DNA from 2 places in the Marinobacter sp. SS8-8 genome. Region 2 is predicted to be linked to the other one. Evidence: riboswitches for the same ligand, from Rfam matches in the RefSeq annotation. Region 2 holds a riboswitch; the other holds the start of a gene.
What was found. Region 2 has a riboswitch for cobalamin ahead of QPL96_RS11890 (ribonucleoside-diphosphate reductase subunit alpha). Riboswitches for the same ligand answer to the same signal wherever they lie in the genome.
Positions count from the first base shown of each region.

Region 1: another riboswitch for cobalamin. It lies ahead of QPL96_RS18655 (TonB-dependent receptor); the one in region 2 lies ahead of QPL96_RS11890 (ribonucleoside-diphosphate reductase subunit alpha).

Region 1 covers NZ_JASSVN010000031.1:4,079-17,752, forward strand. Annotated here, with positions in the region: gene QPL96_RS18645 (iron ABC transporter permease) at 1-218, opposite strand, end outside; gene QPL96_RS18650 (cobalamin-binding protein) at 232-1,116, opposite strand; gene QPL96_RS18655 (TonB-dependent receptor) at 1,149-2,936, opposite strand; cobalamin riboswitch at 3,120-3,343, opposite strand; gene QPL96_RS18660 (DUF294 nucleotidyltransferase-like domain-containing protein) at 3,465-5,339, shown strand; gene QPL96_RS18665 (3'-5' exonuclease) at 5,332-6,060, shown strand; gene msrB (peptide-methionine (R)-S-oxide reductase MsrB) at 6,137-7,321, opposite strand; gene QPL96_RS18675 (ATP-binding protein) at 7,416-8,900, opposite strand; gene QPL96_RS18680 (response regulator transcription factor) at 8,903-9,604, opposite strand; gene QPL96_RS18685 (QsdR family transcriptional regulator) at 9,766-10,347, shown strand; gene QPL96_RS18690 (aldehyde dehydrogenase family protein) at 10,410-11,825, opposite strand; gene QPL96_RS18695 (3-hydroxyacyl-CoA dehydrogenase NAD-binding domain-containing protein) at 11,999-13,674, opposite strand, start outside.
Region 2 covers NZ_JASSVN010000010.1:138,219-153,972, forward strand. Annotated here, with positions in the region: gene QPL96_RS11890 (ribonucleoside-diphosphate reductase subunit alpha) at 1-1,491, opposite strand, end outside; cobalamin riboswitch at 1,671-1,950, opposite strand; gene QPL96_RS11895 (zinc ribbon domain-containing protein) at 2,046-2,399, opposite strand; gene fmdA (formamidase) at 2,403-3,635, opposite strand; gene urtE (urea ABC transporter ATP-binding subunit UrtE) at 3,982-4,671, opposite strand; gene urtD (urea ABC transporter ATP-binding protein UrtD) at 4,674-5,432, opposite strand; gene urtC (urea ABC transporter permease subunit UrtC) at 5,432-6,631, opposite strand; gene urtB (urea ABC transporter permease subunit UrtB) at 6,641-7,567, opposite strand; gene urtA (urea ABC transporter substrate-binding protein) at 7,648-8,826, opposite strand; gene QPL96_RS11930 (ATP-binding protein) at 9,225-12,608, shown strand; gene QPL96_RS11935 (DNA-binding response regulator) at 12,595-13,500, shown strand; gene QPL96_RS11940 (DUF3047 domain-containing protein) at 13,577-14,290, shown strand; gene QPL96_RS11945 (ABC transporter substrate-binding protein) at 14,314-15,150, opposite strand; gene nhaB (sodium/proton antiporter NhaB) at 15,241-15,754, opposite strand, start outside.

The sequences.
Region 1 (13,674 bases), on a different contig from region 2:
AGCAGTACCTGCATCAACGCTCCTGCAACCGCCAGCAAGCCGCCGGTGGCGAACGCGCTCAGGGTACGGGGCAACCTCAGATCAAGAATCAGGGTTTGCTGCAGTTCACTGCCGCTGCCGGCCAGCACCCGCAAGGTATCCTCAATACCGATGGCGCTGCTGCCAATGCTGACCGACAAAAAGCCCGCCACCAGGCTTGCCAGTACCAGGACCAGCATGGGTTTCAGGGGGCTAGAGATTGGCACGGGCCTGCTCCAGGGTCTGGCACAGGTGTCTGGCACCTTCCACCATGCGCAGCGTTGGCCGCGCCAGAAGATCAGGCGGCTCCAGAAACAGGTTACCGGCCGACACCGCGGTAAGGCCGTGGAATCGCTGCCAATCCTCCAGCCACTGCTTACTGCCAGCCTGCCCGGCCGTAACAATGACATCCGGGTTGGCTGCCAGCACCGCTTCACGGCTGATTTGGGGCACCAGCCTCGGCAAATCTCCGAAAACATTAACGCCCCCGCACAGATCAATTGCCTTGCTGATCAGCTCCTCCCGGTTCACGGTCATCAGCGGTTGGTCCCAGATCTGGTAGAACACCCGGACCGGCTGTGCGCTGGCATACCTGGACTCAAGACTGGCGATTCCTTGAAGAAAAACCTCCGCGCGTGCTTTTCCTTTGCCGGGTTGGCCAGTTAGCAGAGCAAGATTTCCAACTGCACTGGCAATATCCTCGAACGTTCGCGGGGCGAGCCAGAATACCGGGATGCCAAGGTCCGCCACCCGCTCCAACTGACTCCGGGAATTGCCATCCACCCAGGCCACTACCAGATCCGGTGCCAGCGACATGATCGCCTCCAGATCCAGCCGGTTGCTGTCGCCCACCTGGGGTAACGCCACAGCTTCAGCCGGGAAATCGCTCCAGGCACTAACGGCAACCACGCTGCCTCCAGCACCGGCGGAGAACAGTAGCTCGGTGGCACCGGGGGAGAGCGACACAATTCGCCTCGCCGGTGCCGCCAGGCAGACCTCACGCTTCAGGGCATCCCTCAGGCAAGGCGGCTGAGCCGATACCTCTACCGGCATCAGCGCACAAAACGCTAGCAACAGGGCAAACCCTTTTTGGATCATGGGATTACATCACTGGTCAGTGAGAGGCACTACTAGCGAAAATCATAGCGTACCGAGGCCATGTAGGTCCGGCCAGCCGCCAGATAGTCAAAAGGCTCAAAGGTTACACTGTCATTGCCCCGACTGGTGGCATAGCGGCGGTCCAGCAGGTTATCCACCTTGAAACTGGCTGACCAGCCCGGAAGAAAGTTCCAGGCCGCTCTTACATCCACGGTGCCGTAGCCAGGCAACAGGCTGTTGTTGGCGGCATCGTTATAGCGGTTGCTTTCAGTGATAAAGCTGGCCCCCACGAACCACTGTTCAAACAGGCGATCAACATCCAGACGCAGATTCTTTTCGGCCCGGCGGGGCAGGCGTGTGCCGGTATCACGGTTCTCGCTGTCAGCCCAGGTCAATGCCGCATTCACGTCCCAGTTCCCGGTTTCAAAACCGGAAGACAACTCAACACCACGAATACGGGCAGATTCGACGTTCTCGACCGTGCCCTCGAAGGTGACCGGATCCGACACAAAGGTAATCAGGTCCGCCACGTCGTTCTGGTACACCGCGATATCCCAGAACCATTGATCGTAGCGTCCGGACACGCCGGCTTCCACCATCTGGCCTTCTTCCGGTTTAAGGTTGGGGTTACCGGTGTAAAAGGGCACAGTCAGATACAGATCGTTGAAGGTGGGTGCCCGGAACGAGGTGGCGTAACTCAGGCGCAGGCGGTGAGTCCGGTCGAACTGGTGCCCCAGGGCAATACCGCCGGTTTCCTCCTTGCCGTAGGCTTCGTTGTCGTCCAGGCGGGCACTGAGCAACAGGTCGGTGGCCTCGTAGTTGAGGCGGGCCTGGCCAAAGACCGCGCTGTTGGTGCGGCTGTCCTCGGTGAACTGGCTGGTGCCCTCAACCTCGTCCATTATTACTTCCGAGCCGATGACGAATTCATGCACACCGGCGGTCAGGGTGTTTTCCCAGCGCGCCGACCGGTACAGCGTGTTGAACACGCTGGGGTAGGAACCGAACGTCTCCTGTTCGTCCCGGGATTCAGAGAACTGGATACGGGTGCGCCAGTAGTCACTGGCCACGGCCTCCAGGTAAAGTCCCATGGCACGGACCAGGAAGTCGGTGTCACCCCCCTCGAATTCGGTATTGCCCTCGGACTGGAACACCGTCAGCCCGACACCGCCGCCCTGGCCAAACTCGTGACTGACTTTTGCCAGCCCTCCGGCATTGCGAAACCCCTTATCCTCGCCACCGGCCCGCAAGTTAGTGCCCTCGGTATCGGAATAAACCCCGCCGGCCAGAAACGCCGACTGCCCCTCCCTCGCGGCCACGCCGGCCGTGGTTTCAAGCGTCTCGTAGGAGCCACCGGACAGTTCCGCCCAGCCCTGGCGGCCCGCTTCTGGCTCAAGGGTAAAAGCCTGGATGACACCGCCCACCGCATCAGCCCCATACAGGGAACTTTTCGCACCGCGTACCAGTTCGACCCGCTCCATCAGTTCCGGCGGCAGAAACTGCCAGGGCGGGATGCCGGCGGTGGCTGAGCGCAGGCGAATACCGTCCAGCAGCAGAATCGTACCGGAGCTGCCGGCACCGCGCAGGAATACGCTGGTGGTTTTGCCATAGCTGCCATCGGAAACCACATTGACGCCTGGCTGGGCGTCCAGCAGATCCCGGAATTCGGCGGGCTGCTGGCGACGGATGTCGTCTTTTTCGATAACCGTCACCGACGACAGACTTTCACCCACTGTTTTCGGGCCAAGGGTTGCCGTGACGATGATCGGATCAAGGGCTTCGGTGGCATTCTGGCCCAACGCAAGGGCGGGCTGGGTTAACATTGACGCTGCTGCCACCAGGACAGGCAAGGAACATCTCACAGACATTATTTTTTTGCTCCGCAATCCGTGCTCGCCCGCACGGAGATCAGGTTTTTGCTGCGGAACAGGAAAGCAGGGGGCAGGTGGTCATCGGGTGGCGGGAAAGCGGAACCGGATTATCACCCACCCAGGTCGCCCACCGCAACATCGGGTGTTTTTCCAGGCCGGTCTCCGGGCTGGCAGGCGGAACCGAGGTTCCCGGGCAATCACCTTCCCATGCCATCACGACACAGTGGCGCATCAGATTGCCGTTATCCTGCTTACCGTTGCGGGGGCAGCATCGGACTTGCGCTGGCGTTGCCAGGCTCACCGATTTCCCGTTTCACCCGTCGCGCTGTGCGACGGACACCTGAAAAAGTAGGGGCAAGGCTAACAACACCGACTAAAGCGGTCAATGAGATCTATCAAGGGTCTACATGGCCGCTAAGGGTTCCCGCTGCTATATTCCCTATCTGACAACCAATTTCCCCCGCGAAAACAGGGAGTTTTATGCAGGCCGAACTCATCGACATCCGCAATCACATGGCGCAGTACCCGCCGTTTGACGAGATGGCCGAGGAACTGCTCGACAGGGTTGTGGGCAGCATTGAGGTGGTGTATTTCAAGGCGGGCACCCAGATCCTGGGGTTCGGTGAGCAGAACGCCTGGCTTTGCTATGTGCGTAGCGGGGCTGTGGAGATCTATCGCCGCTCCGGCGAGCTGTATAACCGGATCGGTGAGGGAGAGGTTTTCGGCCAGTTTGGCCTGCTGATGCGCAAGAAGGTGCGGTTTCCGGCGAAGGCTCTGGAAGACACGCTGATTTACAAGATCCCCGGTGAAACCTTCCATTACCTGTGGGAAAACGACGAAAATTTTGCCGATTTCGTGGAAATTGAGGACCGCAGCCGCCTGCGATCCGCCCTCTCCCGGCGGGAAAAGTCCAACGAACTGATGACTTCCAGGGTCATCAGGCTGGTATCCCGGGAGCCGATCTCGGCGCCCTGCACGGTGCGGCTCCAGGAAGCCGCCCGGATCATGACGGACAACGGCGTTTCCGCCTTGCTGTTAATGGATGAGAAAGACGGCAAACCGGTGCTCAGGGGCATCATTACCGACCGGGATCTGCGTACCCGTGCGCTCAGCGAAGCCCTGCCCTCGGAGACACCCATCAGTGACATCATGTCGGAGGACCTGATCACCATCCGCTCGAACGCCTTCATCTTCGAAGCCATGCTCACCATGCTTCACAACAATGTGCACCACCTTCCGGTGATGGATCGGGACGAGGTGCGGGGCGTGATCGCCCTCTCCGACATTGTGAAATACGAGAGCCAGAGCAGCCTTTACCTGGTCAGCAATATCTACCACCAGCAGGATGTTAAAGGCCTGAAGAAGGTCAGCCGGGATGTGCGCGACAGTTTCGTCCGGATGGTGAACGAAGACGCCAATTCCCACATGATCGGCAGTGCCATGGCCGGAATCGGGCGCAGCTTTACCCAGAGGCTGCTTGAGCTGGGCGAGGAAAAGCTCGGCCCACCCCCGGTTCCCTACTGCTTCATGGCCCTGGGTTCCATGGCCCGAGATGAGCAGCTGGTAGTGACGGACCAGGACAACGCCATGATCCTGGACGACAGGTTTATTCCCGAACAGCACGATGAGTATTTCCTGGCGCTGGCGAAATTTGTCAGTGACGGACTGGCCGAATGCGGATACACCTACTGCACCGGCGATATCATGGCCACCAACCAGAAGTGGCGGCAGCCGCTGCGGGTCTGGAAAGGCTACTTCGCCGACTGGATTGACAACCCGAAGGCCCAGGCCTTGCTCAACAGCAACATCTTCTTCGATCTGGATGGCATCTATGGCCAGACCGAATTTGCCGAGCAGTTGAAAACCCTGGTGGCCGACAAAGCCAGCAACAGCCCGCGGTTCCTGTCATTCCTGGCCCGCAACGCCCTGAACCGGACACCGCCCATCGGCTTTTTCCGCACCTTTGTGCTGGAAGAAGACGGCAAACAGCAGAAAACCTTCAACCTCAAACGCCGGGGCACCGCCCCGCTGTCGGATCTGATCCGGGTCCACGCTCTGGCCTGCGGCTCCCGGGCCCAGAATTCCTTCGAGCGGCTGAAAGTCATCGGCAATACCAAGCTGCTGCTGGACGATGATCTCGGCAACCTTCGGGACGCCCTGGAATTCATTTCGATTGTCCGGATCCGGCACCAGGCCCTGGCCATCGAGGCGGGGCGGGAGCCGGACAACAATGTCCGGCCGGAAGACCTGTCACCCTTTGAGCGCAGCCACCTCAAGGATGCCTTCCAGGTGGTCAGTAATGCCCAGAAATTCCTGAAATTCCGGTACAACACCCAGGTGACCCGCAATGTCTGATGACTCGCGGGCTGAACACTCCCTCACCAGCCTGCCATGGCCGGAGCAGTATCAGGCCATGGCCGACCAGAGTAAGTCACCGCTTCTGAAAGCTTTTTACGAGAGCGGATGCGTATCGCCCGATACGCCGCTGTCAGAGGTTCCGTTGGTGGCTGTCGACTTTGAGACCACAGGCCTCGATGCCAACCAGAACTCGATTGTCAGTATCGGTCTGGTGCCCTTCACGCTGGACGGGATCCGGTTGGCCGAGGCCAGGCACTGGATCGTGCGCCCGAAACTGCCCCTGCACCAGACCTCCATTGCCATCCACGGCATCACCCACAGCGATATCGACAAGGCACCGGATCTGGAAGACATTCTTGAGGATCTGTTTGCCTGCCTGAGTGGCCGTGTCCCTGTTGTCCACTACCGGAATATCGAACGACCGTTCCTGGATGTGGCGCTGAAGTGGCGGCTTGGTGAAGGCATCCGCTTTCCGGTCCTCGACACCATGGCCATTGAGGCCCACCTGCACCCGAACCGCCAACCTACCATGTGGCAGCGATTCCTGGGGAAAAGTCCGGTATCGATCAGGTTAGCGGACAGCAGGCTGCGTTATGGGCTGCCCCATTACGCGGCCCACAACGCGCTGATCGATGCCATTGCCACGGCGGAGTTGTTGCAGGCCCAGGTGTTACATCACTTCAGCCGGCAAACGGCGATTGGCGATCTCTGGCTGTAGCCTTATTGTCGGATTACGCTGCGCCAATCCAACCTTCCCAGATGCCCCAATCCCGCCGCCTGGGCGTCCGGCCCGGCTACTGACTGGCCATATCGGCCTTGGGTTGGACCTCGTTGATCCATTCGCCATAACCCGCCGAAGCCATGTCCTCCAGGGGAATGAACTTCATGGCAGCGGAATTCATGCAATAGCGCAGTCCCGTGGGGGCCGGGCCATCGTTGAACACATGGCCCAGGTGGGAGTCCGCGTAGCGGCTGCGAATTTCCGTCCGGCTCGTGAAGAATGAGCTGTCATCCCGCTCAACCACCGCATCCGGCGTGATGGGACGGGTAAAGCTGGGCCAGCCGGTGCCGGATGTGTATTTGTCCCGGGAGGAGAACAGGGGCTCACCTGAGACAATATCCACATACAGGCCCGCCCGCTTGTTGTCCCAGTACGGGTTATTGAATGCCGGTTCGGTGCCGTCTTCCTGGGTGACCTCATACTGCCTATCGGTCAGCCGCTGTTTCAGGGTTTTCTGATCAGGCTTCACAAAGCTCTGGCGATCAAAGCCCGGGTCCGCCTCGCCGGTCGCCATGGCTGCCGGCCTGAATCGGGAAAAGTCCAGTTCGTAGTCTTCACCATACACCTTCTCGATAAACTGATAACGGCCTGAATTGAAGGTGTAGAAGTTATAGCGAATCGGATTTTTCTTGTAATAGTCCTGGTGGTACTTCTCTGCCGGATAAAAGGTTTTCAACGGCACAATTTCAATCAGCACCGGGTTGTCGTAGATACCTGATGCCTCAAGCGCCTGCCTGGCCGCCTCCGCCAGGCGCTTCTGCTCATCGTTGTGGTAGAAGATCGCCGGGCGGTACTGCCGACCCCGGTCCACAAACTGACCCTTGATGTCGGTCGGATTCATCATCCGCCACAGCCCGGCCAGCAGACCTTCGTAGGTCATTTTCTCCGGGTCGTAATACACCTGGACTGCTTCGGTGTGGCCAGTGCGGCCAGACGAGACCTGCTGGTAGGTGGGATTCTGTTCATCGCCACCGGCGTAACCCGAGACCGCCTCGACCACGCCGGGGATCTTTTCGTAACCGGCCTCGACACACCAGAAACAGCCGCCGGCAAAGGTGGCCACCGCCAGCCCGGGATCATCCGGTGCGAATTCTGTGTCTTTGCGATCCTGCTTGTCAGCGGTCGCGTAAGCCGCAAACAGGCCACCGAAAGACACCAGCGCCAAGGCGGCCAACATACCCGTAATCGTGCGTTTCATGATAACTCTCCTCTACGTGATTCCATGCCGACAGCGTACCGCCCCGGATTCACGAAAGCGTTCGGTAGTTGTCACGAATCCATAACATCGTGGATTATTTACCGGCGGCACCCTCTGGCTCATCCGCCAGCGGAAGCCAGACAGAGAAAACAGCGCCGGTGTCACTGCGGACCGAGAGCCGGCCCTGCTGCAGGGATACCATCCGCTGGGCAATGGCCAGGCCGAGCCCGGCGTGGCCGATGCGAGAGGAGCCAGGGGCCTGATAGAAAGGTTCGAACAGGTGATCCATATCGGCCGCGTCAATACCGGGGCCGGCATCAGCCACGGTAATCTCCGCGCCATGCTCCCCGGCGGCGACGCCAAGGGTGATCTCGCTGGCCCTGGGCGAATGGTTGATGGCATTTCCTATCAGGTTATCCAGTACCCGCTCGGTCATGGCGATGTCGGCCAGAACCCGCACAGGAGCAACCTCGACAATGGACAGGGACACGCCGGCGTGTTCGGCTTCGGGCCGGTGTTTCTGCACCACATCGTGCAGCAGTTCGGCAACCACGAACGGCTCGGGTGTGGGCTGCTTTTCCCGGGCATCCAGGGCTGCCAGCTCAAACAGTTCTTCCACCAGGCGTCCGAGCCGGTGAGTTTCCGCCAGTGCCACATCGAGAAACCGGGCGCGCTCATCGCCACTCAGGGTATCCTGCTTAAGGCGTAACGCCTCAATGTAGCCCTGGATCGACGCCAGGGGGGTGCGCAGGTCGTGAGACACCTGGGCTACCAGTTGGCGGCGCTGGGCGTCCTTGTCTTTCAACTGGTCCAGTTGCGCGGCAATGCGCCCCGCCATCTGGTCAAACCTGGCGGTCAGGTAATCGATATCGTCGCCTTTACCGTCGACTGCGGGCGTTCGTTCAGGAGACATGCCGCTCTCAAAGGCCTCAACCCGCTCGGTCAGTCGGGACAACCGACGGGTCAGCAGGCGGAAAAACACCAGGCCCGCAAGCAGTCCGACAACCAGGCTCACCGCCAGAGCTCCGGCCCCCATCTGCAGTAACCGGTCGCTGTGCACCATGCTTTCGGCCAGATCGTATTCCTCTCCCCGAAGCACCACATACAGGTAGCCGGTGGGATCCTCTGCGGAAGGGACAGGCGTTACCGAGAACACCTTGTGCCGGTCATGGCTGCGGGGGTCGTCACCGGGCAGCGGGTAGGCCTCCGGATTTTCCAAAAGGGTCCGGATCGGTTCCAGGGAAACCCGGTTACGCTTGATCTTGTCCGGGTCGGCGGAATAGGAAAGGATCTGCCCATCCCTGTCCAACAGGTAAATCTCAATGCTTGGATTGATGGTCATGTACAGTTCGAACAACTGCCTGAGGGCATCCCGGTTGAGCTTGCCGTCGGTAACCAGGTTGCGATCTGACACCAGGTTACGGGCCAGATCGCGATTGAGCTGATGGCTCACCGCCGCGGAATACTCCCGGACCGAGGCCAGGCTCAGGAAGGTAAACAGCCCCCCCACCACCAACAGCAGAAGGAACAGGCCAATGGCCAGCCGGGCATAGAGCGTTCGGAACACCGACAGAGCCATGATTAATCCATGAACCGGTACCCAACGCCCCAAACGGTCTGCACATACCGGGGGGCGGCGGGATCAGTTTCAATCTTGTTGCGCAGGCGGTTGATATGGGTATTCACGGTATGCTCGTAGCCTTCGTGGTTGTAGCCCCAGACCGCATCCAGCAGTTGCGCCCGGCTGAACACCCGGCCCCGATGGCTGGCAAAGTGCCAGAGCAGATCGAACTCCCGGGCGGTGAGTTCCACTTCCACCGCCTGCATAAAGACCCGTCTGCGGACAGGGTCGATACGCAATCCGTCGACTTCGATTTCCCGGGCGTCATTGTCGGAAGCGCGATGGGAGGAAAGGGCGTCCACACGCCGAAAGAGTGCCTTGATGCGGGCCGACAGCTCAGCCACGCTGAACGGCTTGGTAAGGTAATCATCCGCCCCCATTTCAAGCCCCAGAACACGGTCCAGCTCGGTACTCTTGGCCGTCAACATCAGCACCGGCACGTAGCCACCTTCAGCCCGGATCTCCCGGCACACCGCCAGACCATCCAGCCCGGGCAGCATCAGATCCAGAATCACCAGATCGATGCCGCCCTCACGGAAACACTCCAGACCGGTGTCGCCCCGATCCATCAGGACCGCCTTCATACCCAGGTCCGATACCTGCATGCGGACCAGCTCACCGATGCCGGGGTTGTCCTCAATAATCAGTACGGTTCTTGTCATGATCTTCGCGCCCGTTGTAACCACCGGTGGCTTTTACTGCGATTCAAAGGGGAGTGTAGGCTGAAAAGTTCACAAAACCATCACAGCCCCGTTTCCGGGCCTGGATAGCGGCCTTTATGTTTAGTCGTTAGAATGAATCGAAATTCCGGCACGAGGTTTCAGTGGCAGACAAAACCATAAGCAGGGCAACACCCGCCGACGCGTTCAGGCGGGCGCGGCGCATGTGGCTCAAGGGTGAGCGCATCCACCTGGCGTCTCTGTCTGATGACCTGGGAATCGGCCGGGCCACCCTGTTTCGTTGGGTCGGCAACAAGGACCTGCTGATCGGAGAGGTTCTCTGGTCCCTCTACGATCCTCTGCGGCTGGAGGCGATTGCCAATACGCCAGGCAAAGGGGTGGATTTTATCGTCGGCGTTTACCGCCGCACCAACTCGACCATCCTGCACTTTGAGCCGCTTCGGCGTTTCATCAACCAGGATCCGGAATACGCCCTCAAAATCCTGACATCGTCCCAATCGATCCTGCACACCCGAACGGTCGAGACCAATACCCGGATGCTGAAGGAGCAGGTGGCCTCCGGCCACATCAAGCCGCCAATGAACATTTACAGCCTGTCCTACTTCATGGTGCGGCTGGCGGAATCCTGTCTGTACAGCGACATCATCGGCGGGCGTGAGCCGAGGAATGCGGAGCTGGAGGATGCCTGTACGGCGGTGCGGATTTTGCTTGGAGGGAAGGCCTGACGTCGGGAGCTGGTCGTGAAGGCGGGGTCAGATGAAAGCGTTCATCTGACCCCATGTTCGTACTACAGCTGCAGCGACCGGACTTCCAGGAATTCTTTCAGCCCCCACTTGCCAAATTCGCGGCCGATGCCAGAATGCCCGAAGCCGCCGAACGGCGCCAGCGGGTTAAACGCTCCACCGTTAACGAAAACCTGGCCGGTGCGCAGTTTGCCGGCGATTTTCCTCGCCTTGTCATCATCGGCGGACCAGACTGCACCGGAGAGACCGTACTGGGTGCCGTTGGCGATTCTGATGGCGTCCGCTTCATCCTTGTAGGGAATCACGCACAACACCGGGCCGAAGATTTCCTCCTGGGCGATGCGGCTGTCCGGTTGCACGTTGCCGAACACCGTGGCCTTCACGAAGTATCCTTTATCACACCCTTCCGGTGCCTCCGGGCCACCGGTAATCAGTGTGGCACCTTCTTCGATGCCCAGTTTTATGTAATCAATCACCTTGTCACGCTGCTGGGCGGAGGCCAGCGGGCCGAGACGGGTAGTTTCTTCCAGCGGGTTGCCGGGCGTCATTTTCGCCACAGCAGCAGCGGCCAGTTCACAAGCCTCGTCGTGCTTGCCCGCCGGAACCAGCATGCGGGTGAGTGCGGTGCAGGTCTGGCCGGAGTTCAGCAGGCAGTTATTGATCGTGCCTTTGACCGCCCCGGCCAGGTCTGCATCCGGGAGGATAACCGACGCCGATTTGCCGCCCATCTCAAGCGCATAACGCTTGAAGTCGTCTGCGGCGGCGTGGGCAATCAGGTGACCAGTACGGGTGGAACCGGTGAAGGACACCATGCGCACATCCGGATGCTTGATCAGGGTGTCGCCGACGGTCTGGCCAAGGCCGCACACCATGTTGAACACGCCCTTGGGCAGGTCGGTGCCGTCCAGAATCTCGGCCAGAATATAAGCGGTCTGGGGCGCAATTTCCGAAGGCTTGAGCACCACCGTGCAGCCGGCCGCGATAGCCGGCACAATCTTCAGGATCACCTGATGCAACGGGTAGTTCCAGGGCGTAATGCAACCAACCACGCCCACCGGCGCATACTGCACTTCGGAATTGCCGGACTGTTCGGTAAACGGGAAGTCCGGCAGCAGTTTCAGGTAGGTGTTGGTCACCGCAGCCGGCATGCCGGCCTGTATGGGTGTGGCGAGCTTGATAGGCATACCCACTTCCCGGCAGACGGTTTCGGCAATTTCCGGCGCGCGCTCTTTCAGGCCCGCGTGCAGTTGTTCCAACACCTTCAGGCGCTGTTCAAGCGTGCTCTCGGACCAGTTGCCAAAGGCCGCGTCGGCTGCCGCGATGGCCTGCGCCATTTCATCCCGGCCGGAGGCGGGCACCCTGGCAATGACCTCACCGGTGCCAGCTTCGTGAACATCGATCATCTCTCCGGTCCAGGAAACCCACTGGCCGTTGATGTAGTTCTTGCTCAGTTCTCTCATATTCTTCCCCTTACTCAAATACGATTACGCCCCGGCCGTTCTTACCTGCCACCATATCATCGAAAGCCTGGGCGGCCGCCTCAATAGGGTAGATCCGGGTAACCAGCTCAAGTAGAAAGTGGGGTCAGATGAAAGCTTTCATCTGACCCCCTGTTCATGACCCCGTGTTCAAATCAAAGATCACCGAATTTCCTGCCCTCGCTGACCAGCTTCTCCAGCAATGTCGCCGGCGCCCACTGCTCACCACCGACGGTATCCCGGTATTTCTTCACCGCACAGAGAATGGTGCCCAGACCCTCCTGGTCGGCCCAGAACATGGGGCCGCCGCGGTAGGCCGGGAAGCCGTAGCCGTAAATCCATACGATGTCGATGTCGATGGGCCGGTCGGCGATGCCCTCCTCCAGAATCTTGGCCCCCTCATTGATCATCACGTACATGCAGCGCTCCAGGATTTCCTGGTCACTGATTTCGCGCGGAGTAATGCCCTGCTCCTTACGGAACTCCTCGATCAGTTGCTCCACTTCGGGGTCCGGAATCGGCTTGCGGCTGCCTTCCTCGTATTTATAGACACCCGCCTGGGTCTTCTGGCCAAGACGGCCCTGCTCCGCGAGCTTGTCCATCCAGCTGGCCCGAATGTCCTCGCCCGCCTTGCGCCGCTCTTGCCGGATACGGTAACCCACATCAATCCCGGCCAGATCGGACATTGCAAACTGGCCCATCGGCAAACCCAGACCGGTTAGTACCTTGTCCACCTGCTGCGGGGTTGCCCCCTCGTCCACCAGTGACATGGCCTCGATGCCGCGCTTGTGCAGCATCCGGTTGCCGACAAAACCATAGCAGTTGCCCACCATGACTCCGACCTTCCTGACCTTCTTGGCAACCGCCATCACGGTGGCTTTGACCTCATCGGAGGTCTTGCTGCCGCGCACGTTCTCCAACAGCCTCATGACGTTGGCGGGGCTGAAGAAGTGCATACCGACCACATCTTCGGGGCGCTTGGTGGCAGAGGCAATCTCGTCGATATCCAGGGTCGACGTGTTGGACGCCAGGATCGCGCCGGGCTTGCAGATTTCATCCAGTCTGGCAAAGATTTCCTTCTTGATGGCCATGTTCTCGAACACAGCCTCGATCACCAGATCAACATACCGGAAATCATCGTAGGTCAGGCTCGGGGTGATCAGGGCCATGCGCTGCTCCACCTGTTCCTGGGTCAGCTTGCCCTTCTTCGCGGAGTTCTCGTAGTTGCGGCGGATAATGGCCAGGCCCTTGTCCAGCGCCTCCTGTTTTACTTCCACGATGGTGACCGGAATGCCCACGTTCACGAAGTTCATGGCGATACCGCCGCCCATGGTGCCGGCACCGATGATGCCCACGCTGTTCACATCACGAACCGGGGTGTCCTTGGCCAGCCCCTTGACCTTGGAGACCTCACGCTCACCAAAGAACGAATGGATCAGACCCGCGCGCTGGGGCGATTCCATGCATTCCATGAACAGTTCCCGCTCGCGCTTCATGCCTTTATCGAAGGGCAGGTTGAAGGCGGCTTCCACGGCATCCACGCACTTGAACGGGGAGAACAGGCCCCGGGCCCGCTTTTTCAGGTCTTCACGGAACTGGTCAAAGATATCGCTGCCCTTATCCGTTTCAATTTTGTCGGTAATGTCCCGAACCCGACGCACCGGTTTGCCTTCATCGACCACTTTCTGGGCATAGGCCATGCCTACAGTGCGGATATCACCGCCATCGTCCACTGCATCCAGAATGCCCAGCGCCAGCGCATCCCTGGCACCAACGAATTCGCCCGTGGTGATCATTTCCAGTGCCTTCCTGGCGCCAGTCAGGCGCGGCA
Region 2 (15,754 bases):
GAACAGATCATGCAGATCCGGTACATCGCTGGGGGAGAACAGTGTCCAGTCGCGGTCTTCGCGCATGCGTTCGATCAGCAGGTCCGGTACCCAGTTGGCGGTGTTCATATCGTGGGTGCGACGGCGCTCGTCTCCGGTGTTCTTGCGCAGTTCCAGGAATTCCTCAAGGTCCAGGTGCCAGCTTTCCAGATAAGCACACACCGCGCCCTTGCGCTTGCCGCCCTGGTTCACTGCCACGGCGGTGTCATTCACCACTTTCAGGAAGGGCACCACGCCCTGGCTCTGGCCGTTGGTGCCCTTGATGTGAGCGCCCAGCGCCCGCACCGGTGTCCAGTCGTTGCCCAGTCCGCCGGCCCATTTTGAGAGCAGGGCGTTGTCGCGGATGGCGCCATAGATGTCTTCAAGATCGTCGCCGACGGTCGTCAGGTAGCAGGAAGACAGCTGGGAATGGCGGGTGCCGCTGTTGAACAGGGTCGGCGTGGAAGCCATATAGTCGAACGAGGACAGCAGATTGTAGAACTCGATGGCACGCTCATTCGGGTTGTCCTCCCGCAGGGACAGGCCCATGGCCACCCGCATGAAAAAGACCTGGGGCAACTCAAGGCGGGCCTTGTTCCAGTGCAGGAAGTAGCGGTCGAAAAGGGTTTGCAGACCCAGGAAGCCAAACTGCAGGTCCCGCTCCGGTTTCAGGGCAGCGCCCAGACGCGCCAGATCGAAGGTAGCCAGGGTTTTATCCAGCAATTCGTAGCGGATACCCGCTTCGATACAGGCTGACAAGGCCTGCGGATAGATCTCCGCCAGCGGCTGGCTGGTGGAGAGGTTCAGGGCGGAAGCCGTCTCCAGCCTCAACTGCTCCAGCAGAAGGCGAGCCGTCACGGCGTTGTAATTTGGCTCCCGCTCGATCCGGCTGCGGGCGGTCATGACCAGCGCGGAAAGTACGTCTTCCTCGGCGATGCCGTCATAAAGGTTGGTCAGCGCATCTTCCACCAGGGAGTCACCATCAATGCCTTCCAGCCCGGTGGCCGCCTGTTCCACCTGCAACTTCATAAGGCCCAGGTCCAGCGGAGCGATCTCGCCACCGGTCTTTTTAACGGTCAGGTGTGGGTGGGCTTCCACCGGGGCATGGCGGGCTCGCTCCCTGGCATGCTCTTCCCGGTACAGTACATAGGCGCGAGCCACTTTCTGCTCCTCGGCCCGCATCAGGGACAGTTCCACCTGGTCCTGAATGTCTTCGATGTGCACCTTGCCGCCGGCTTTCAATCGCCGGCCAATGGCGTGGACAACCTGCTCGGTGACCCGATGTACAGCGTCGTTAATGCGGGCCGAACCGGCGGCCTGGTCACCTTCCACGGCGAGAAACGCCTTGGTAACGGCAACACTGATCTTGGATGGATTAAAGCCCACGAGGGCACCGTTGCGTTTGATGACCTGGAGGGATTCGGTGTCGGTGTGCGGGGTTGGCCGGGGTTCGGCCAGCGCTGAGGCAGGCATGCGGTGTTCTCCTGAATACGCGTTGAATTCCATAACCTTCGCGTAGGCAGGACGAACCGGAAACACAGCGCCAATGGCTGGCAGACGTGCGTGCCGTGTGCGTTTGCTGCTCACCTTAATCCGGCCGAATGCAGGCGCCTGAATCGCGAAGGTGCAGTTGCGCTGTTTTCTGGTGTGGCAGGAAACAGCACCTCCCTGGCAGGTCTTCGGACTCAGGAGCATGAATCGTTGGATTCGGCCTTGCGTGGCGACTTCCCGGTTTGGAGCCCCTGGTTACCTCCTGAGTCGTCTCTGCCTGCTCTGAAAGCCAGAGGCGACTCAGGGGGTACCAGAGGCTCCTTGCCAGTGTCTTGATGCCACGCTCGTTCTCCAATACCGCTGCGCGTCAGTTCCGGATTCTCACCGGATTCCCGATACCCGGATGCTCAGAAAAACAACATCTGGTATGTAGCCAAGGATTAAACCACTATATACGCGGTATTCGGGAAGAACAAGGCGGGAAAACAAAAAAGGCCCCGAGAGGGCCAAATACATGCAGACTCAGTATCAGATCATCAATGGCTGATCATCCAGGGCCGCATGGAGGGAAACATTTTCTTCCCATCGGCAGTGTAGAAAAGCCTGTGCTTACCGTCCGACTTTTTCTTGCAGCCACAAGCTTTGCGGTGTTCGGCGTCCCGAGCCCGCTGGTCGGCGGTAGAGATAATCGGCTCATGCCGTGCCTTTTCGTTTCGATCTTCAGCCAGGTGCCTGGCCGGATCTATCCCAACCAGCTCAGGGGACAGCACAATTACCCTTGGCGACAGCGCCTTACAGCTGGGGCACTCGGAGGGACTTCCGGCCTCTGCCATCATACCCAGCGCCTGGAACAGGCCGTGCTCGCCGCACTTGTAGTCATACAGAGGCATGGCTTACTCCTTGTCCCGTGACAGGGGTACGTCAGTGCCGGGTGTGACTTTCTTGGTCGGTCCCTCCGCCGTCGGGTTGATGTCGAAGTCGAAAATCTCAGTCGGCAACCAGAGTGTGGCGCAGGCGTTGGGAACATCAACCACCCCACTGATGTGGCCTTCCACAGGCGCACAACCCAGTAGCGCATAGCCCTGAGCCGGTGTGTAACCGAATTTAGTCAGATACTCGATGGCGTTGAGGCAAGCCTGGCGATAGGCCACCTGCACATCCAGATAATGCTGTTTGCCTTCCTCATCCACCGAAATGCCTTCAAAGATGACGTAGTCTTCGTAGCGGGGCTTGATGGTACTGGGCTTGAACACTGGGTTCCTGATGCCGTATTCAGACATGCCATCCTTGATCAGGTTGACCCGCAAGTGAATCCAGCCGGCCATTTCAATCGCACCACAGAAGGTGATCTCACCGTCACCCTGGCTGAAGTGAAGGTCGCCCACCGACAAACCGGCACCCTTCACATACACCGGGAAATAGGCCTTGGAACCCCGGGACAGATCTTTTATATCGCAGTTGCCACCGTGCTCACGGGGCGGCACGGTACGAGCCGCTTCTGTCGCTGCTACCTTGGCGGCATCACCGGCGAGCTTGCCCAGGTGCGCAGTACCGGCGAAGGGCATGTTGGCGAGCCCGGGCACCCGGTTTGGCTCGGTATCGTAGAGTTCTTTCTCCCGGCGGTTCCACTCCGTCAACATCTCTTTGGATGGCAGGCAGCCAATCAGGCCGGGGTGTATCATTCCGGCGAATTCCACATTGGGTATGTGGCGGGACTTGGTGAACATGCCATTGAAATCCCAGATGGATTTCTGGGCCTCAGGGAAATGCTCCGTCAGGAAGCCGCCACCGTTTTTCTTGGCGAAAAAACCGTTAAACCCCCACTGGCTGTCCTGGAACGCACCAATATCCAGAATATCCACTTCCAGCAAGTCACCGGGCTCAGCCCCTTCAACGGCAACAGGGCCTGACAGGAAGTGCACCTGAGTCAGGTCCACATCCCGGATATCGTCAGCGCAGTCGTCATTTTTGATCTGCCCACCGGTCCAGTCGTAGCACTCCAGAACAAAATCATCCCCCGGCTTCACCGTCGCCGCCATAGGGATGTCCGGGTGCCACCGGTTGTGAATCTGTTCGTTCTCGTAAGCGGATTTGCTTCTGTCGATCTTGATAATGGTTTCGGCCATAACGGTCGCTCCTCGGTTCTTGGCGTCAGGGTTCAAAGCTGCGGCGCGCAGAGCCCGATGGTGTCTGCGCTGACGTGATTCACTATCGGTGATCCCCGCCGGGGAAGGTATTCGCGAAATACCCCCGGCGCCTACGTTATTCGACGTATTGGTGCTCAGAGACAGCCCTGCTCTGCACACCGGACTCAAACCGGTGGCGTTGGCCACCGCCACACCGGCGGTATCGTTACTGCTGGAAATATCACCGTGTCCCATTTCGCCTGCTGCTCATTGCGCAGCAGATATCACGAAGGTTCGGGAGATGCGGCGGTGAGGTCCTTTCGGGACCGAAAAGGCCTCCACCAACCTAAACAGCCAGATAACTGGCAATCTTGTCCTGATCGGCCTCTTCCCGGTTCTCTTCGTGCACGATGACCCCCTTCTCGATTACCAGAATCCGGTCTGCCGCATCCATCACAAAGCTCAGCACCTGCTCCGACACCAGAATCGACAGGCCCCGCTCATCACGGATGCGCCGCAGAGTCCGGGCAATATCCTTGATGATGTTGGGCTGGATGCCTTCGGTGGGTTCGTCCAGCAGAAGCACCTTGGGCCGGGTGGCCAGGGCCCGGGCGATGGCCAGCTGTTGCTGCTGGCCTCCGGACAGGTTGCCGCCCCGACGGTTCTGCATTTCCTTGAGCACGGGAAACAACTTGTACAGATCCTCAGGCACCTTCTTCTCGCCCACAGCGGCGAGGCCAGTCTCAATGTTTTCCCGTACCGTCAGGGTGGGAAAAATCATCCGCCCCTGAGGCACAAACCCGACGCCGGCGCGCACTCGCTGGAAGCTCTTCAGGTTGGAAAGGTTGATGCCATCAAGGCTGACTTCACCGCTTTTGTTGGGAGTCATGCCCACCAGGGATTTCATCAGCGTGGTCTTGCCCATGCCGTTACGGCCTACCACGGCGACAATCTCGTTTTTTCCCACATCAAGGTTCAGGTCCTCGATGATGGTGCTTTGGCCATAGGCCACCGAATGGTGTTTTACACTCAGCATGATCAGTGCCCCAGGTAGACTTCGATGACTTTCGGGTCCGATTTCACGTGCTCGATGGACCCTTCCGAGAGAACCTTGCCCTGATGCATGACCGTAACCCGGTCGGCAATGTCACCGACAAACTGCATGTCATGCTCGATCACCAGTACCGTATGATCCTTAGTGATCACCTTGAGCAGTTCCGCGGTTTTCTTGCGTTCCGCCACCGACATTCCGGCCACGGGCTCGTCCAGCATCAGCAGGTCAGGCTTCTGGATCAGCAGCATGCCAATCTCCAGCCACTGCTTCTGACCGTGGCTGAGCGAGGCCGCCGCTTCATTCAGGGCGCATGTCAGGAAGATGGTTTCTGCCACCTCTTCCACGGCCTCAATCACCGCCTTGTCCCGCTTGAAGGCCAGTGCCCCCATCACGCTGTGGCCCTGGGGGTAGGACACCTCGAGGTTTTCGAACACAGTCAGGTCCTCGAACACCGACGGTGTCTGGAACTTCCGGCCCACGCCCGAATGAACAATCTGGTGTTCCTTGAGTCGTGTCAGTTCCTTGCCTGCAAACCTGATGGACCCGGCTGTGGCCTTGGTTTTGCCGCAGATCAGATCCAGCACGGTGGTTTTACCGGCGCCATTGGGGCCGATAATGACCCGAATTTCCTTTGGATCAAGGTAGAAGGACAGGTCATCCACGGCCTTGAAACCATCGAATGACACCGTCAGGCCCTCGACCGCCAGCAGGAAATCCGTATCTTTGCCTTTGGCCACACTCATCACGATTTCTCCGGGCTGCAGGTATTGGTCATCGGATCATAATTGTCGGCTTTTTCAGCACTCGGCCTGGTCGCCACAGGCTCAGCTGCGGTTTTGAGCTCAGGTTTGCTGCGCTTGAAGAGGCGGTCTTCCAGAGGCATGACGTAGTTCTGGTATAGCCCGGCCAGACCGTTCGGGAAGGCCAGCACCACACCAATAAACAACGCACCCATGGCAAAGGGCCAGAGTTCCGGGAAGGTTTCGGAAAAACCGCTCTTGGCGGCGTTGACCAGCAAGGCACCGTAGACCGCACCGAGGATAGACAGCCGGCCACCAAGGGCGCAGAAGATCACCATCTCGATGGAGGCAACAATGCCGATGAACGACGGTGACATGAAACCGACAATCAGGGTGAACATCGCTCCCCCGATACCGGCAAAAGCAGCGGCCAGGCAGAACACGAAGATCTTGAAAGCCGCAACATCATAGCCCGAAAAGCGCACACGGGTTTCCTGGGCATTCATTGCAACGAGAATGCGCCCCAGCTTGCGATTCTGAACCATCCGTGCCACGAACAGGCATAGGAAAAGCAATCCAACCGTCACGAAGTAGAGGGTGTTTTTCGACGCATCGCTGCGGATATCCCAGCCCATCAGGGTCTGAAGGTCGGTAATGCCGTTGACGCCGCCGGTGTAGCCCTGCTGACCAATGATGAGAATGGTCAGAATCGCAGCGATGGCCTGGGTGATGATGGCGAAGTACACGCCACCCACACGGCGGGTAAACATGGCAAAACCGATGATGAACGCCAATAACACAGGCACGCCGACAATGGCGATAACCGTGAACGAGAAACTGTTGAACGGTTCCCAGAACCAGGGCAGTTCGGTGCGCTGGTTCCAGTCCATGAAATCCGGAATGCCGGGGGTAGACTGGATAGCGGTAGCTTCCGGCGAGGAGGCCTCCAGCTTCAGAAACATCGCCATGGAGTAGCCGCCCAGGCCAAAGAACACACCCTGACCCAGGCTGAGAATGCCGGCCTTACCCCAGCACATCACCAGACCGATAGCAACGAAGGCGTAGGTCAGGTACTTGCCTACCATGTTCAGCCGGAACGGGCCCAGAACCAGCGGCAGGACGGCAACCAGCAAAAGCACCAGTGCCAGGTAATACAGCCCCTCGCGGGAGGCAAACCATTTCAGGGGAGATAGACTCTTCATGATATTTTCCTAGCGACGGACCTTGAGGGCCATGAGTCCTTCCGGACGCAGCATCAGAATGCCGACGACCACCAGCAAGGTGAGCACCTTGGCCATGGAACCACTGAGGAAAAACTCCATGGTGGACTGGGCCTGGGATATGCCGAAGGCAGACACAATGGTACCGATCAGGCTCTGGGCACCGCCAAAGACCACCACGAGGAAGGTATCAACAATGTAAGCCTGGCCAGATGAAGGCCCGGTGGAGCCGATCATGGTAAACGCCGCACCGGCGATACCGGCGATGCCAGAGCCGAGCGCGAAGGTCGCGCGGTCGATGCCGGCACTGTTTACCCCCACCGCTTCGGCCATGGGGCGGTTCTGGACCACCGCCCGGACTTTCTTGCCATAGCCGGACCGGTACATCAGCAGGTAAACAGCCACCGCCGTGGAGAGCGCAATGATCATAACGAACAGCCCGTTGATCGGCAGTTCCACCAGGTCGGTCACACTGAATGCGCCCATCATCCACTCCGGCAGATCGACACCCACTTCCCGGGCGCCGAAGATGGAACGGTAGGCCTGCTGCATGATCAGGCTCAGGCCCCAGGTGGCCAACAAGGTGTCGAGTGGTCGGTGGTAGAGATGCCGTATCATGAGCCACTCAACGAGTGCCCCCAATGCGCTGCAAATCAGAAAGGCCAGAATCATGGCGACAAAGAAATAGCCGCCAAACAGTCCGGGCAGGTAGAGCTGGAAAAAGCCCGATGTCAGATAGGTTGTGTAGGCACCGAGGATCATAAACTCCCCGTGGGCCATATTGATCACTCCCATCTGACCAAAGATGATGGCCAGGCCCAAAGCCATCAATACGAACACTGAAAACAGGGACAGCCCGGCGAACCCCTGCATGGCAAATATCGACATCAATTCACTGCTGGTGTAGCCATCGAACATGACCCTTCTCCTTCAAACCAACATGATTCGTGTTGGGGAGACCTTGGATGCCGGCACCCGGAGGTGCCGGCCAATCAGCCTTACTGGTAACCCTCCGGGAAGGGGTCCGGCTCCATCAGCTCTTCGGTCTCGTAGACAACCTTGTACTGGCCATCGGACTGAGCCTGACCAATCCGGGTCTTGGACCACAGGTGGTGGTTCTCGTGGATGCGCACATAGCCTTCCGGCGCCCTGGTGAACTCAATGCCTGCAAAGACTTCGCGTATCTTGTCGATATCGAAAGAGCCGGCTTTTTCAACGGCCGCTTTCCAAAGCCAAGGGCCGAGGTAGGCCGCCTGGGTGACGTCGCCGATAACCATGTCATCGCCGTATGCTTCCTTGAAGGCCGCGACGAACTCCTTGTTGTTGGGGTTGTCGAGGCTCTGGAAATACTTCATTGAGGCGTAGATGCCTTCCACGTTCTCACCACCGATACCGCGAATTTCATCCTCGGTCACGGAGATGGTCAGCAGCAGAGGCTTCTCATCGGTGAAATCAACACCGGCCGCTTTCATCTGCTTGTAGAACGCCACGTTGGACCCTCCAACAACCGAGGCGAAGATCACATCCGGCTTTTTCAGCTTGATCTTGTTGATCACCGAGTTGAACTGGGTGTGACCCAGAGGATAGTACTCTTCACCCACAACGTTCAGGCCCAGCTTGTTGATATGCTTGCGAGCAATCTTGTTGGAGGTACGCGGCCAGATGTAATCGGAGCCAAGCAGATAGAAGGTTTTAGCAGCCTTTGTTTCAACGGCCCAGTCGATGCCCGCAAGAATCTGCTGGGTGGCTTCCTGGCCGGTATATACTACGTTGGGCGACTGCTCCAGCCCCTCATAGAAAGTGGGGTAATACAGCATGCCGTTGTATTGTTCGATGACCGGCAGGATGGCCTTGCGTGAAGCGGAGGTCCAGGCTCCGAAGATCGCGGCGACATTATCCTGACGCAAAAGCTTGCGGGACTTTTCCGCGAAGGTAGGCCAGTCGCTGGCACCATCTTCCTGAACAAATTCAATCTGGCGGCCCAGAACTCCGCCGGAGGCGTTGATCTGTTTAATGGCGAGTTTTTCCGCCTGAACGGAACCAATCTCACTGATTGCCATAGTGCCGGTGATGGAGTGCAGGATACCCACTGTGACGGTATCGTCTGTGACCGCCAGTCCGGTGGTGTTGACCTCAGCCGTGCCAGGCGTAGCCGCTTGCGCAGATGTGGCCAGCATGACGGACGCCGCCAGTGTCATCAGGCTCTTTCGAAACCCCAGTCCCTTGCCAAATGATCGCCCGCTGGCGGTTGTATCTGTCGTACCCATGGTGAATCCTCGCAGTGTTTGAAAGCCGGTACCGCGCTTCCTTCCGAAGGCACGGCCCTACCACCATCATTCTGCTCGGCCCCCTCATGGGTGCCCATTCGGCATTCACCCCAGCGCACTAAGTCATTTGACGCATTCCGGTCGCCGACCACACAGTCTAAAACGCAGGCACAGGAAATAAATGTGACTGCTTCTTCTGGCGCACCAGGCTATGGCACGGAACTTGATGCTGCATTCAGGTCCGGTGCGCGGAACCACAAAACCGCACTAAAACCGGGCACCTCCCAGGTTGCACAGGCAAGGCAGCAATGGCCGCACGACAGAACATTTTCCGGGTTCGGCGCAGTTACAACCAATGGGTCGCCAACCAGACGCTGGAAGACTACGCCCTGCGCTTTACCGCCAAGAGCGCGCGGCGCTGGTCTGCCGCCCGGGTCAGTAACACCGCTCTGGGAGCTATCTCGTTTCTGGCCATGGAAGCCATTGGCGGCTCTATCACCCTGCACTACGGCTTTGACAACGCGGTGGCAGCTATCCTGGCCGTCAGTCTGGTGATTTTCCTGACGGCAATTCCAATCAGCTACTACGCCGCCCGCTATGGTGTGGATATCGATCTGCTCACCCGGGGCGCAGGCTTTGGCTACATTGGCTCCACCATTACCTCGCTGATCTACGCCTCGTTCACCTTCATCTTCTTCGCCATCGAAGCGGCAATCATGGCCATGGCCCTGGAGATGCTGTTCGATATTCCACTGGTGCTCGGTTACCTGATCTCCGCCGTGGTGATCATTCCTCTGGTTACCCACGGCATTACCACCATCAGCCGCTTCCAGGTCTGGACCCAGCCGGTTTGGATCCTGCTGCAACTGGCACCGTTTGTGTTCATCATCTACGCGGACGCCTCCTCCATCAGTGACTGGACCCAGTTTGAAGGGCTGGGGCTCAGCGCCGGCCAGGGCCTCAATGTGGTAACGTTCGGTGCCGCTGCTGCGGTGGTGTTCTCGCTTATTGCCCAGATTGGCGAGCAGGTTGATTTTCTGCGCTTTATTCCGGAACCCCGGAACCGGGCAGAAAAACGCCCGTGGTGGCTGGCGGTCATGTCCGGTGGCCCGGGGTGGATCGTGATCGGCATACTGAAGATTCTCGCAGGCTCCTTTCTGGTGGTCCTCGCCCTGAATCAGGGCGTGTCGCCCACGGAGGCGGCAGACCCGACCCAGATGTACCTGGTGGCGTTCGGCTACATCACCCACTCCCCGGAAGTATCCCTGGCGATGGCCGGTATTTTTGTCATCCTTTGCCAGCTCAAGATCAACGTCACCAATGCCTACGCGGGCTCTATCGCCTGGTCCAACTTCTTCTCGAGGCTGACCCACAGCCACCCCGGGCGCTTGGTCTGGCTGTTCTTTAACGTAGCAATTGCCTTACTGGTGATGGAGCTGGGGGTCTACCGGGCGCTGGAGGAAACCCTCGGCTTTTACGGCATTATCGCCGTCGCGTGGGTAGGAGCTTTGGTGGCTGATCTGGTGATCAACAAGCCCCTTGGGCTGAGCCCCAGGTACATAGAGTTCAAGCGGGCCCATCTTTATGACATCAACCCGGTGGGTGTCGGTGCCATGCTCGCCGCCTCCGTGGTTGGCATCGTATGCCATACCGGAGCGCTGGGAGTGTATGCCCAGGCGCTGTCCCACTTCATTGCCCTGGGGGTAGCATTGCTGGCGGCTCCACTGATTGCCTGGCGAACCGGCGGGCGGTTTTATACTGCCCGCCCCTTCGTTCCTATGGCGACGGACCATCAACTGGTGCAATGCACTATTTGTGAGCACAAATTCGAGCCGGAAGACGTCACCTCCTGCCCGGTCTATGACGGCACCATCTGTTCCCTGTGCTGTTCACTGGATGCCCGGTGTGGCGATGCCTGCAAGCCCGGAGCCGGTTACCAGAAGCAACTCCAGCAGTTTCTCGGCAAGCTCATGCCCCAGTCGGTGCTTAGCCGCCTGCACTCCCGGCTTGGCCACTTCCTGGCCCTCCTGTTTCTGATCAATGGCTTGTCAGGCCTCCTGCTGTGGTTAATCCATTCCAAGACGCCGGTGGCTTCTGCACCCGAGGCTCTGCTGCTGTCGGCCACCCTCTGGAAAGTCTTTTTTATCCTTTTGATTATTACCGGGGTGGTCTGCTGGCTGTTTGTGCTGGCTCATGAAAGCCGGGGGGTGGCCGAGGAAGAATCCGGGCGGCAGACGCGGTTGTTGATGGCAGAGATCGTCGCGCACGAGCGTACCGACCAGGCGCTGCAACAGGCAAAGGAACAGGCTGAAGCGGCCAATGACGCGAAAAGCCGTTATCTGACCGGAATCAGCCATGAGCTCCGGTCACCGCTCAACGCCATCCTGGGCTACGCCCAGCTTATGGAAAATGATGAGACGGTGCCCTCCCATCGCAAGGAAGCCCTGGGGGTGATCCGTCACAGCGGCGAGTACCTGGCCGATCTGATCGAGGGGCTGCTGGATATCTCCAAGATCGAAGCCGGTCGGCTGGATCTGCGCCGGGATCCGGTGCGCATCCAACGACTGATGGAGCAACTGGTAACCATGTTCCGGTTGCAAGCCGAAGAAAAAGGACTGGCCTTTGATTACCACTGCCCGAACCCTCTGCCGGAAATGGTGATCACCGATGAAAAGCGCCTGCGCCAGATCCTGATCAATCTGCTTTCCAACGCCATCAAGTACACCGACCGGGGCAGCGTTTCCCTGACTCTGCGTTACCGCAGTCAGGTGGCGGAATTTACCGTGCGGGACTCCGGTGAGGGCATTGCCGAAGAAAACATTGAACGTATCTTCCGCCCCTTCGAGCGCATCCATCTGCCGGGGCAAAGCCGCATTGGCACCGGGCTGGGCCTGACCATTACCCGACTGCTGGCCGAAATCATGGGCGGTGATATCAACGTGGAAAGCCAACCCGGCCAGGGCAGCACGTTCAAGGCCAGCCTGATGCTCTCGAGCCTGCACAGCACCAGCCCCCGTTCGATCTCGGCGCCGGCCCGCCGGATCTGTGGCTACCGGGGCACCCGGCACAAAGTCCTGCTGGTGGACGATGACATCTTTCACCGTCAGGTCATCCGCGCCATGTTATCCCCGCTTGGTTTTGAAATTTTTGACATTGGCAATGCCCTCAAGGTACGGGAAACCGTCGAAGCCGAGCGCCCGGACCTGGTCCTGCTGGACGTCGCCATGCCCGGATACACCGGCTGGGAGGTTGTGCAGCAGTTACGGGAAGACAAGCATACGATGCCGGTGGTGATGGTGTCCGCCGATGCCAATGAAGGCCACCACTCGGTGGACTCGCCCCGGCTGCACGATGGCTACATTATCAAACCGGTGCGGCTCAACCTGCTGCTGGACACCATCGCCCGGGTGCTCGGGCTGGAGTGGCGGTTCGGTAAAAGTGCCGAGCCGCTGGCGGCCATTCCGGTATCGGATACCGGCGACCTGCCTCTACCGATGCTGGCGCATCGTCAGGCGCTGGCGGATCTCGCCCGCATCGGTTACCGCAAGGGATTGCTGGAAGCCCTGCACGACCTGAAACACCGGGGTGAGGCGGTTGAGCGTTTTACCGACGAACTTACCCAGCTCACCAAAGATTTCCAGTTTGAAAAAATTCTTGAGTTACTCGAGGTAGCTGAACATGAAGCTTCATGATGACCAGAAAACCGTTGTGATGGTCGTGGATGATGCAGTCGACTCCATTCGAATGATTAACGATGCCCTGGAAGAGGCTGGCATGATGGTATTGGTAGCGCTTGAAGGCAACCAGGCACTGACCATCAGCCGCAACATTACCCCCGACTTAGTGCTGATGGACGCCCTCATGCCTCACATGGACGGCTTCGAGACCTGCCGCCGACTCAAGGAAAATGCGGCATTTGCCGACATTCCCATTATTTTCATGACCGGCCTGAGCGACACCGAGCATGTGGTCATGGGGCTGAGTGCCGGCGGTGTGGATTATGTGAACAAACCCATCAACACCACGGAGTTGCTCGCACGCATGGAGGTGCACCTGACCAATGCCCGGATGACCAGGAGTGCCCGTTGTGCCCTGGACACCGCAGGCCAGAACCTGTTTGCCTTAGACCGTGAGGGCAATCTGCTGTGGTGCACCCCCCAGGTATGCCAATGTCTGCCAGACACCGGACACCCCGAGTTTTCCGATGTCCGCACACGACTGGGGGAATGGCTGGGACACAACCCTGATCCGGGGCACAGTATGCCAGTGGAAATTATGGGCACGGCACGATCTGTCGAATTCCTGGCACTTGTGGATAACCGCGAATACCTACTTCGGCTGAAAACGCCCAGGAGTCAGAACAGCTCAACGGCCGCCCTGCGACAACGGTTCGAACTGACCCTGCGAGAATCCGACGTGTTATTGTGGATCGCCAATGGCAAAACCAACCGGGAAATTGGCCAGATTCTGGACATGAGCCCGCGGACGGTTAACAAACATCTCGAGCAGGTATTTCGAAAGCTGGGTGTGGAGAACCGCACCGCTGCCGCCGCGAGTGCGATTCGACTGCTGGCCATCCAGTAATGGTCCCCGGGCACTTTTGAGCCGCACGCCGGTCCAATGGAACAGCTTTTTCGCGAAACGAAGAAACACAATGAGAATGACTACAAGATTTCTGGCACTGCTGGCATTGTTCAGCCTCTCGGGGTTCCTGTTGTCTGAACAAGAACCGGCGCTGACACCGTTTTCCGAAATGCAGTCATTGGGCGACGGCTGGGAGCCTTTGGAGTTCCCCAAAATCGACCAGCTCACCCGCTATGAGTTGGTCGCGGAGGATGGAAAACAGGTGGTGAAGGCCACCACCAGGGGCGGAGCTTCCGGCCTGATTGCCCGGGTGAATCTGCAACCGTCCGACTCGCTGGTTCTGCAATGGCGCTGGAAAGTCTCAAACGTTTTTGACCAGGGTGATGCCCGGGAAAAGTCGGGGGATGACTACCCTGCCAGAATCTATGTCGCCTTTGAATTTCAGCCTGAGAAAGCCGGCTTTTTCGAACGTGCAAAACGCAAGGCCGTGGAGCTGCTTTTCGGCGAAACCCTGCCGGGCAATGCCCTGAACTACATCTGGGCCAACACCTTGCCGGAAGGTGAGTTTGTGCCTAACCCCTACACGGAAAAGACCGTGATGGTCGCTGTCAATTCTGGTTCGGAGCAGATCGGTGAATGGGTCACGATCAAGCGGGATATTGTGGCCGATTATCGAAAGGCCTTTGGCGAAGCACCGCCGCCGCTGGTGGGTATTGCGATCATGTCGGACTCAGACAACACCAACGAAGCCGCAACCGCATGGTATGGTGATATCGTGCTTAATCCCTGATATCTCCCTGTGAAAAGGGCCGTTTACCAAAGTACCCCGGGGAACCCTGGTATCGTGTAACCTTCAGTAATATCACGCACCGGAGGCACTATGCCTTTCTCCACCAGTCTCAGGTAGGCATCATCAAAGTCGTCCCGCAGCAACGCTGCATCGGGATGTGCAAGCGAGAAAACCCACGCGGCATTGCGGGTGCGCACTTCCGATTCCCGGATAACGCTGTCGGAGGGCTCTGTCAGGACTTCCTGAACCGGCTGGCGGTAATCCAGGAGATAGTCGCCCCGCTTGCGCTTCAGCATTTCAATGGCCGCGCGGTGGTTCGGCGCCTCGGTTACCCGTATGCCACCATTCTGTTCCAGCCAGGCCAAGAGACCACCGTAGGTGTAACCGCCAATCACGATCACCCGTTTGCCTCGAAGCAGATCGAAATGGTCAAGGGCCGGGGTGCCTTCAAGGTACCAGGCACTCAGCTGCACAGCCAACGGGCTGACCCAGCTCTCCAGGACATCGTCCACAAGGCTTGGAACCCCGGTCACACCGAGCCAGACATCGATCCTGCCGGTGCTCAGGTAAAGATACGCACGACTCAGCGGCAAGTAGACAAAGTCCGGTTCGTAGCCCGCCTCAGCAGCGACTTTGCGGGTAAGTTCGATGAAGCTGCCTGCCGGGGCGCCGTCGTCGGTTTGATAGGTAATAGGCGGAAACTCGACATAAGCCACACGAAGGGTTTTTGCGCCCGGGTCATACTGGGCGACGGTGTTTGATGATAACAGGGCGGCTATCAACAGGATAAGTGCCCGGGCGTCAGGAAAGAGCCCGGGCGTCAGGAAGACAAACACGTTGGATGGAAAGCTGCTGCGCATGGAATCCGGATAGGTTGGGTCTGTTTAAGCAAAGGTTAGCAGACCCGACCAAATCTGTACTGACACAGCCCGCAAAAAACGGACGGGTTGTCAAATATAGTTAATTACCATGTACAGGCCAACTCCGCCCATCACCAACGTGTAGGGAAATGCCATGATGACCATCCTGCCATAGGATAAACGCACCAGCGGAGCAATGGCGGAGGTCAGAAGAAACAGGAACGCGGCCTGGCCATTCGGCGTCGCCACGCTGGGCAGGTTGGTGCCGGTATTGATGGCCACCGCCAGATCCTGGAAGTGCTCATAACTAATGCTGCCGGCATCCAGGGCCTGCTTGACCTCACTGATGTAAACCGTCGCAACAAACACGTTATCGCTGATCATCGAGAGTACGCCGTTGGCGAGGAAGAACATGCCAGGCTGCTGGCTGGCCGGCAACGCGAGCACGTAATCAATGATCGGCTTGAACAGGTGCTGTTCGTGAATCACAGCCACTACGGCGAAGAAAACCACCAGCAGTGAGGTGAAAGGCAGCGATTCCTGGAACGCCTTGCCGATCTGGTGCTCATCGGTAATGCCGGTAAACGAGGTAATCAGGATGATC